2 regions of the Bradyrhizobium sp. LM2.9 genome follow, and region 1 is predicted to be linked to the other one. Evidence: predicted binding sites of a transcription regulator. Region 1 holds the regulator's gene; the other holds the start of a gene.
What was found. Region 1 encodes PhoB, which activates phosphate uptake and scavenging genes when phosphate is short. Its sites were predicted from a motif close to TGTCATNNANCTGTCAT; they were not measured.
Positions count from the first base shown of each region.

Region 2: the regulator PhoB is predicted to act here: its motif matches at 2,074-2,090, upstream of ACVWW3_RS32130 (DUF2794 domain-containing protein).

Region 1 covers NZ_JBSRYJ010000002.1:6,610,143-6,614,554, forward strand. Annotated here, with positions in the region: gene pstA (phosphate ABC transporter permease PstA) at 1-486, shown strand, start outside; gene pstB (phosphate ABC transporter ATP-binding protein PstB) at 483-1,304, shown strand; gene phoU (phosphate signaling complex protein PhoU) at 1,316-2,032, shown strand; gene phoB (phosphate regulon transcriptional regulator PhoB) at 2,048-2,758, shown strand; gene ACVWW3_RS33860 (GcrA family cell cycle regulator) at 2,888-3,400, opposite strand; partial or broken gene ACVWW3_RS33865 (acetylornithine transaminase) at 3,855-4,412, shown strand, end outside.
Region 2 covers NZ_JBSRYJ010000002.1:6,234,406-6,238,817, forward strand. Annotated here, with positions in the region: partial or broken gene acnA (aconitate hydratase AcnA) at 1-530, shown strand, start outside; gene ACVWW3_RS32125 (DUF1223 domain-containing protein) at 763-1,539, shown strand; gene ACVWW3_RS32130 (DUF2794 domain-containing protein) at 2,154-2,522, shown strand; gene ACVWW3_RS32135 (GNAT family N-acetyltransferase) at 2,550-3,080, opposite strand; partial or broken gene ACVWW3_RS32140 (Bax inhibitor-1/YccA family protein) at 3,377-4,169, opposite strand.

The DNA.
Region 1 (4,412 bases):
ATCGGCCTGTTCATCTACGGCGCGGTGGTGGTGCCGATGCGCGGCTTCTCGGCGATCGCCGGCAGTCTCGCGCTCGCGGTCATCGTCATCCCGGTGGTGCTGCGCACGACTGAGGACATGCTGCTGCTGGTGCCGAACGCACTGCGCGAGGCGGCCTCGGCGCTTGGCCTGCCGCGCTCGCTGGTGATCAAGCGCATCGCTTATCGTGCTGCCCGATCGGGTCTCATCACCGGCGTGCTGCTTGCGACTGCCCGCGTCGCCGGCGAGACCGCGCCGCTGCTCTTCACCGCGCTGTCGAACCAGTTCTTCAGCCTCGGCCTGAACAAGACGATGGCGAACCTGCCGGTCACTATCAACAACTTCGTGCAGAGCCCCTACGCCTATTGGAAGCAGCTGGCCTGGAGCGGCGCGCTGCTCATCACCCTGACCGTTCTTGCCCTGAATATTGGCGCGCGCATCCTTGGCGCCGAGAGGACCGCAAAATGAGTGATCTTTCCGTATCGATGAGCGCGGCCGGCGGGCTGCCCCACGCGCCGGTGCTGCCCGAGGCCCCCCCCAAGGTGACCGTTCGCAACCTGAACTTCTATTACGGCGAGCACCACGCGCTGAAGAACATCAACCTGACGCTCGGCGCCAATCGCGTCACGGCGTTCATCGGCCCGTCGGGCTGCGGCAAGTCGACCCTGCTGCGCATCTTCAACCGGATGTACGACCTCTATCCGGGCCAGCGCGCCACCGGTCAGCTCATGCTCGACCAGACCAACATCCTCGACCCCAGGCTGGACCTCAATTTGCTGCGCGCCCGCGTCGGCATGGTGTTCCAGAAGCCGACGCCGTTCCCGATGACGATCTACGAAAACATCGCGTTCGGCATCCGTCTCTACGAGAAGATATCAAAGTCCGAGATGGACGGCCGGGTCGAGAAGGCGCTGCGCGGCGGCGCGCTGTGGAACGAGGTCAAGGACAAGCTCAACGCCTCCGGCCTGTCGCTCTCCGGCGGCCAGCAGCAACGCCTCTGCATCGCCCGCACCGTCGCGGTGCGGCCCGAGGTGATCCTGTTCGACGAACCCTGCTCGGCGCTCGACCCGATCTCGACCGCCAAGGTCGAGGAGCTGATCCAGGAGCTCTCCGAGGACTACACGATCGCGATCGTCACCCACAACATGCAGCAGGCGGCGCGCGTCTCCGACAAGACCGCCTTCATGTATCTCGGCGAGCTGATCGAGTTCGACGACACCAACAAGATCTTTACGTCGCCGACCGACCGGCGCACGCAGGATTACATCACCGGCCGGTTCGGCTGAGGAGACGCGACATGGGTTCTGAACATACCGCAAAGGCCTTCGACACCGACCTCCAGGAACTCACCCGGCTGGTTGCCGAGATGGGCGGCATCGCCGAGCGCATGATCGTCGATTCCGTCGACGCGCTGATCCGCCGTGACGTTCCGCTCGGCCAGCGCGTCGTCACCATCGACATCGAGCTCGACGCGCTGCAGAAGCGCATTGAGGAGCGCGCCGTGCTCACCATCGCCCGCCGTCAGCCGATGGCGGTCGATCTGCGCGAGATCGTCGGTGCCATGCGCGTCGCGACCGATCTCGAGCGCATCGGCGACCTCGCCAAGAACATGGGCAAGCGCGTCGCGGCGCTGGAGACGGATTTCCATCCGCTCAAGCTGTTCCGCGGCCTGGAGCACATGACCGACCTCGTGCAGCAGCAGGTCAAGTCGGTGCTGGACGCCTATGCCGCGCATGATTTGCCGGCGGCGATGGCGGTGTGGAAGGGCGACGAGGAAGTCGACGCCATCTGCACTTCGCTGTTCCGCGAGCTCCTCACCTACATGATGGAGGATCCGCGCAACATCTCGTTCTGCATCCATTTGATGTTCTGCGCCAAGAACATCGAGCGGATCGGCGACCACGCCACCAACATCGCCGAGACCGTGTTCTACATGATCGAGGGCCAGGCAATCACCGACAAGCGGCCGAAGGGCGATATGACGACCTTCGCCAGCTCGATACCAAACACCTAGGGAGCAACGACCGAGATGGGCGCACGCATTATGGTGGTTGAGGACGAGGAAGCCCTGACCGAGCTTCTCCGCTACAACCTCGAAGGCGACGGCTATGACGTCGAGACGGTCATGCGCGGCGACGACGCCGACACCCGTCTCAAGGAGCACATCCCCGATTTGATCGTGCTCGACTGGATGCTGCCGGGCCTGTCAGGCATCGAATTGTGCCGGCGGCTTCGCACCCGTCCCGAGACCAAGCAGCTCCCGATCATCATGCTTACCGCGCGCGGCGAGGAAAGCGAGCGGGTGCGGGGTCTTGCGACCGGCGCCGACGATTACATCGTCAAGCCGTTCTCGGTGCCGGAGCTCCTGGCGCGCGTGAAGGGCCTGCTGCGGCGCGCAAGCCCCGAGCGGCTCGCCGCCGTGCTCGCCTTTGGCGACATCGAGCTCGACCGCGACAAGCGCCGCGTGGCGCGCTCGGGCCGGCCGATCGATCTCGGCCCGACCGAATATCGCCTGCTGGAGTTCTTCCTGGAGCATCCGGGGCGGGTGTTCTCGCGCGAGCAACTGCTCGACAGCGTCTGGGGCCGCGACATCTACATCGACGAGCGTACCGTCGACGTGCATATCGGCCGCCTGCGCAAGCTGCTCAATCTCGGCCGCGAGCAGGACCCGATCCGCACCGTCCGCGGCGCCGGCTACGCGCTGGATGATCGTTTTGCCAAGGCGGAGCAGCAGGCGTAACTCGCTTCAAGCTCCGCCGTCGTTCCGGATCGACACGCGCTTTTGGCACGCTTGTCCGGGACGACATCAAGTGGGCCGAGGCGTCATCGTGTGACGGCGCCGCCCTTGCAGTCAGCTAAATCCGCTAGCTCAGCGCGGGCTCGGCTTCACCGGTGCGCGGCGCCGATCCGACGCCGGCTGATACGCGACGCGCGAGTGTTGTGCGCAATAGGGCAGGCCGGACAGCGCCTTGCCGCCGCAGAAGAAGAAGTCCGGGGTCGAGGGATCGCCGACCGGCCAGTGGCAGGTCGCCTCGTTCAGCTCGAGCAGCGTCAGCCGCTGGCTCATCGGCACCACGTTGTCGTAGGTGACCGGTTCGGCCTCCACTTCGACCTCGAAGGCCTGTGCCAGCGCGGTGTTGCCGCGCGAGATCGGGCGGGTCACCCGCATCATATGCTGCGCGGGGCGCGCCTTGCGCGGCCGGGGCGCTGCCGATGAAGGGCTCTTGGCGCGACCCGACAGGCCGAGCCTGTGCACTTTGCCGATCACGGCATTGCGGGTCACATTACCGAGCTCAGCCGCGATCTGGCTGGCCGAAAGTCCGGCCTCCCAGAGCTTTTTAAGCTGCTCGACGCGATCATCGGACCAGGTCAAAACTGTCATTGCACCCTTTCCCTCGCTGCCGGCCTGCCATCCTGGCGCCTCGCAGCGAATGCCTAAGCCTTTAAAAACCCGTGCCGCCAGAATCCCTTAAGGCTCGCCGGGCGTGACTAGAACGCCCGAACGTTTACGCCGGTACATAAGGACTTAGAGATCAGAACCACTGCACGAGATGTCGTATCTGACAATCCAAACGCTACAATATGGCGTGACTCCCGCGCAAGAGTCCGCCGACTCGCTTCCACATGTTCCGTGGTGAAATCCGCGAAATCGGCACCGCAAGACTACGGATTCAGCGTTTCGCGAGGCTTTCCGGGCGGCATTGACACCCGTCTTCCCAAGCATAAGATAGTGACACGTGCCGCCCCGAAAAGGCGGCACGTTTCGTTTTCCGGGCCGGTCAATGGTGCGTTGCGCAATGCACGCGTCACACCGTCCGCAACATCCAAGTGACATCATGACCAACAGCGCAGCGCCGCATTTGCTCCCCGTTTTCGCCAGAACCGACCTCGGTTTCGAGCGCGGCGAAGGCTGCTGGCTGATTGCGACCAATGGCGAGCGCTATCTCGATTTCACCTCGGGTGTCGCGGTGAACGCGCTCGGCCATGCCCATCCCGCGCTGGTCAAAGCGTTGCAGGAGCAGGCCACGAAGCTCTGGCACATGTCGAACCTGTTCCAGAGCCCGGATGGCGAGAAGCTCGCCAACCGCCTCTGCCATGAGAGTTTTGCGGACTTCGTGTTCTTCTGCAATTCCGGCGCCGAGGCGCTGGAGGGCGTGATCAAGCTGGTCCGCCATCATCACTTCTCCCAAGGGCATCCGGAACGTTACCGCATCATCACCTTCGAAGGCGCGTTCCACGGCCGCACGCTGGCGACGCTGGCCGCGACGGGATCTGCAAAATATCTGGAAGGTTTTGGTCCGCCGATGGATGGCTTCGACCAAATCCCGCATGGCGATATCGAGGCCGTGAAGAAAGCGATCGGTCCGCAGACCGCCGGCATCCTGATCGAGCCG
Region 2 (4,412 bases), 380 kb from region 1:
CCAATATCCGCATCAAGAACTTCATGCTCAAAGGTGCGGACGGAAATATCCCCGAAGGCGGCCTAACCAAGCACTGGCCCGACGGCGAGCAGATGTCGATCTACGACGCCGCGATGAAGTACCAGCAGGAGCAGGTCCCGCTGGTGGTGTTCGCGGGCGCGGAATACGGCAACGGCTCCTCGCGCGACTGGGCCGCGAAGGGCACCCGTCTGCTCGGCGTGCGCGCCGTGATCTGCCAGAGCTTCGAGCGCATCCACCGCTCCAACCTGGTCGGCATGGGCGTGCTGCCGCTGACCTTCGAGGACGGCACCTCCTGGTCGTCGCTCGGTCTGAAGGGCGACGAGAAGGTCACGTTGCGTGGTCTCGTCGGCGATTTGAAGCCGCGCCAGAAGCTGACCGCGGAGATTGTCTCCGGCGACGGCTCGTTGCAGCGCATTTCGCTGCTTTGCCGCATCGATACGCTCGACGAGCTCGAATACTACCGCAACGGCGGCATCCTGCACTACGTGCTGCGCAAGCTCGCGGCGTAAGCGCGGATTTGTGAACGGTGGCTCACTGCGAAGTGAGTAGTAGGTTACACGAAGGCGGCCTATCACAAGGCCGCCTTCGCGCGTTTGCGGTACGGGTCAGATGGGCCCGTCAGGTGGATAACCCCGCCTTGGACGGTTACTGGACGGTTGAATGTGCCGCGCCCCCGTAAGACTACGGTGACCATCAGGCGATAAGATTCCTTCTCACGTGCAATGGTGTGCGGCGTTCGACATGACAACAATGACGGCTTCTCATCTGGTTTCGCGTTGGTCCGGTGCCCTCTGGTCGGGAGCACTTGGGATATGTGCGATCGTCGCCGTCATTCGTCCTGCCGAAGCTGAGCCCCGCGCCGTTGTCGAATTGTTTACCTCGCAGGGCTGCTCCTCCTGCCCGCCGGCCGACAAGATCATCGGCGACCTCTCCAGCGATCCCTCGATCATCGCGCTGAGCATGCCCATCGACTATTGGGACTATCTCGGCTGGAAGGACACACTGGCGGATTCGCGTTTTTCTGCACGGCAGCGTGCCTATTCGCGCATGCGCGGCGACCGCGAAGTCTACACGCCCCAGGTCGTGGTCAACGGCTCGACGCATGTCGTCGGCAGCGACCGCACCGGCATCGAAAGCGCGATCGGCAAGACCGACAAGGGCACGGGCGTGATGAGCGTGCCGGTGACGATGTCGCTCGCGGGCAAGCAGATCAATGTCTCGGTGGCCGCGAGCAAGGAGCCGGCGGTCTCGCGTGGTGAGGTCTGGATCTGCTCGATTGCGAAATCGGTGCCGATCGCGATCAGCCGCGGCGAAAATCGCGGACAGCAGGTCATCTATCACAACGTGGTTCGCAACCTGCTCAAGGTCGGCGACTGGACCGGCCGTTCGGAAAGCTGGACGGTGCCGATCGAGAACCTCACGCGCGACGGCGTCGACGGCGCTGTGGTCTATGTCCAGGACGGCAGCCGGGAAAAGCCGGGGCCGATGCTGGGCGCGGCGTATACGTCGCTGCACTGATTCGATTCTCTCTCTAAGAGTCGTACTGCCTGAGCGGCGTACTGGGCTCTCAACCCTCATGGTGAGGAGCGCGCCCTTGCGCGCGTGGCGGACGATGCTGCGCATCGCCGCGAGAACCATGCAGGCCCCGCTGATGCAGCCCGGCCTCGATCCTTCGAGACGCCGCTTCGCGGCTCCTCAGGATGAGGGGAGAGAGTTTGTGGTGAGATATCCGTCGAGGCAGAAACATCCCGGCACAAACAAAAAAGGACCAACTTGCGTTGGCCCTCCTTGTCGTGCGAACAGACCCGATCCTGACGACCCCGGGGGGCTGGGGGCTGAGGAATCCGGAACCGAAAGGACCGGGTCAACGCACACACGCCTTTTCGCAGCGCAGGGCGGCAGTCGCTTGGCGGAAAAGCGGCGACACTATGATTCTTGCTAACGATCCCGTGACGGTTTGCGCGACAGAGTTCCACCGTGCGTGTGCCCGGAATTCGCACCGGATTTTATGCGTCCTCTCAAGGCCCCCTTGCGGTGGGGAACAGTTGGGGCAATCATGCAGCTGTCATGATCCGCGGTTCCGGGGACGGTCTTCGCGGACATGGTCATGCTGTGGCGACAGGAGGCTTTCTATGAGTCTGTCGGAGGATGCCGATCCGAGCGAACAGCGCGCGGCGGCGCGCCCAGCCGCTGCGAATGCGCAACTGGGCCGGGTGACGTTCAACCGGCTCGAGTTGCATCGTATTCTCAATCTCTACGGCCGTATGGTCTCCGACGGCGAGTGGCGTGACTATGCCATCGACTTCCTGAAAGACCGCGCCGTGTTCTCGGTGTTTCGCCGCGCCTCGGAAGTGCCGATCTATCGCATCGAAAAAGATCCGCGCCTCGCGCGCAAGCAGGGCATGTACAGCGTGATCTCTGCGACGGGTCTGATCCTGCGCCGCGGCCACGAGCTCGAACGCGTGCTGCTGGTGATCGATCGCAAGCTGGCTGTGGTGTAGCTGCCCACCCATCCTGCGAGAGCGAGCCTACTTCCCCGGCACCGTACCCGCACCCTCGCCGAGGTCGCGCTGCATCATCACCGTATCCAGCCAGCGGCCGAATTTCAGCCCGACGCTGGGATGCGTGCCGATCATCTTGAAGCCACCCTTGGTGTGCACGCCGATCGAGCCGGCATTGGCGGAATCGCCGATCACCGCGATCATCTGGCGGAAGCCTCGCGCCTCGCATTCGACGACCAGACGCTCCAGCAACAGAAGTCCGACGCCGCGACGGTGAAAGCCTGGATCGAGATAGATCGAGTTCTCGACCGTGAAGCGGTAGGCCGGCCGCGGCCGGTAGGCCCCCGCATAGGCATAGCCGGCAACGCGGCCGTCGAGGATGGCGACGAAATAGGGATAGCCGCCGTCGATCAGCGTACGATAGCGGCGCGTCATCTCGGCGAGGTCGGGCGGGTCCAGCTCGAAGGTCGCGGTGCCCTCGCGGACGGCCTGCTGGTAGATGGCGGTGATGGCGGGAAGGTCGGCCTCGAGGGTGGGCCTGATTTCAGGTGCGGACATGGGGCGAGATTAGAGCGTTCCCGGGACGGCTGGAAGAGGCAACGGCTTCTCGGCGTCGTCTTTGCGAGCGCAGCAGGCCCCATCTTCTCCGCTGTCATGCCCCGCATAGGCGGGCATCCAGTACTCCGAGACAGCGCGGCTAGAACGGAGCCGCTGCGGCGTACAGGATCGCCCGCCCCAGTGCGCAATTGCGGACAAGGCGGGGCGATGACAGCGGCGGGTGCTGCGACGTCCGGCCCCAAACAAAAACCCCGGCCTTTCAGCCGGGGCTCGTGTTGTTCGCTCTGGGCTCGCGCTTAGTCGCGCTGGCCGAGGAGCTGCAGGAGCAGCGTGAACAGGTTGATGAAGTTCAGGTACAGTGACAGCGCGCCGGTGATGGCCGCACGCTCCGCGACTTCACCGCCGGCCGAGGCGTAGCCGTAGATGTAGTCGTTCTTCAGCCGCTGGGTATCCCAGGCGGTGAGGCCCGCGAACACCAGCACGCCAACCACCGACACGACGAACTGGAGCAACGAGCTCGCCAGGAACAGGTTGACCAGGCTCGCGATGACGATGCCGATCAGGCCCATGAACAGGAACGAACCCATTCCGCTCATGTCACGCTTTGTGGTGTAGCCGTAGAGGCTGAGCGCGCCGAAGGTCGCCGCGGTGATGAAGAACACCCGCACGATCGAGGTGTGCGTGAACACCAGGAAGATCGAGGACAGCGAGACGCCCATCAGCGCGGCGAACACCCAGAACAGGATCTGGGCGGTCGAGGGCGCGAGACGGTTGATGCCCGCCGAGATCACGAACACCATGGCGAGCGGCGCGAGCATGAACAGCCACTTCAGGGGGCTGACGAACATCGCGTAGCCGAACGGCGTCAGGAACAGCTTGCCGACGCGGACGGCTTCCGGAGGTCGGAACATCCGTCACGGCGGCCATGTAGACGCCGAGTGCGGCAAGGCCGGTGATGGCCAGGCCGATGCTCATGTAGTTGTAGATGCGCAGCATGTAGGCGCGCAGGCCGGCATCGACCGTCGCGGCGTCAACACGCCCGGCGGCCCTGCCGAAAGGAGAAGCGTAGTTACGGTCTAGGTCCGACATGGTCGAATTCCCGTTGGTTAGCCCGGTCCGGCATGAGGGCTCCATGCCACCGGTTCGTCAAATTCTATCTCGGATACCGATGTCTGCCGACTAAATTTTGGCTAACAATCGGGGCTCCGAACCCATTCGATATGTGGGAAACTAGCACATTCGCTGCAACCGTCCACGCGCGGCTGAATGTCGCCCTCGCCCGCAATCCTGGCGAGCAAACGTGGTTAATCGCCGGAATCGTGCGATTCCGCC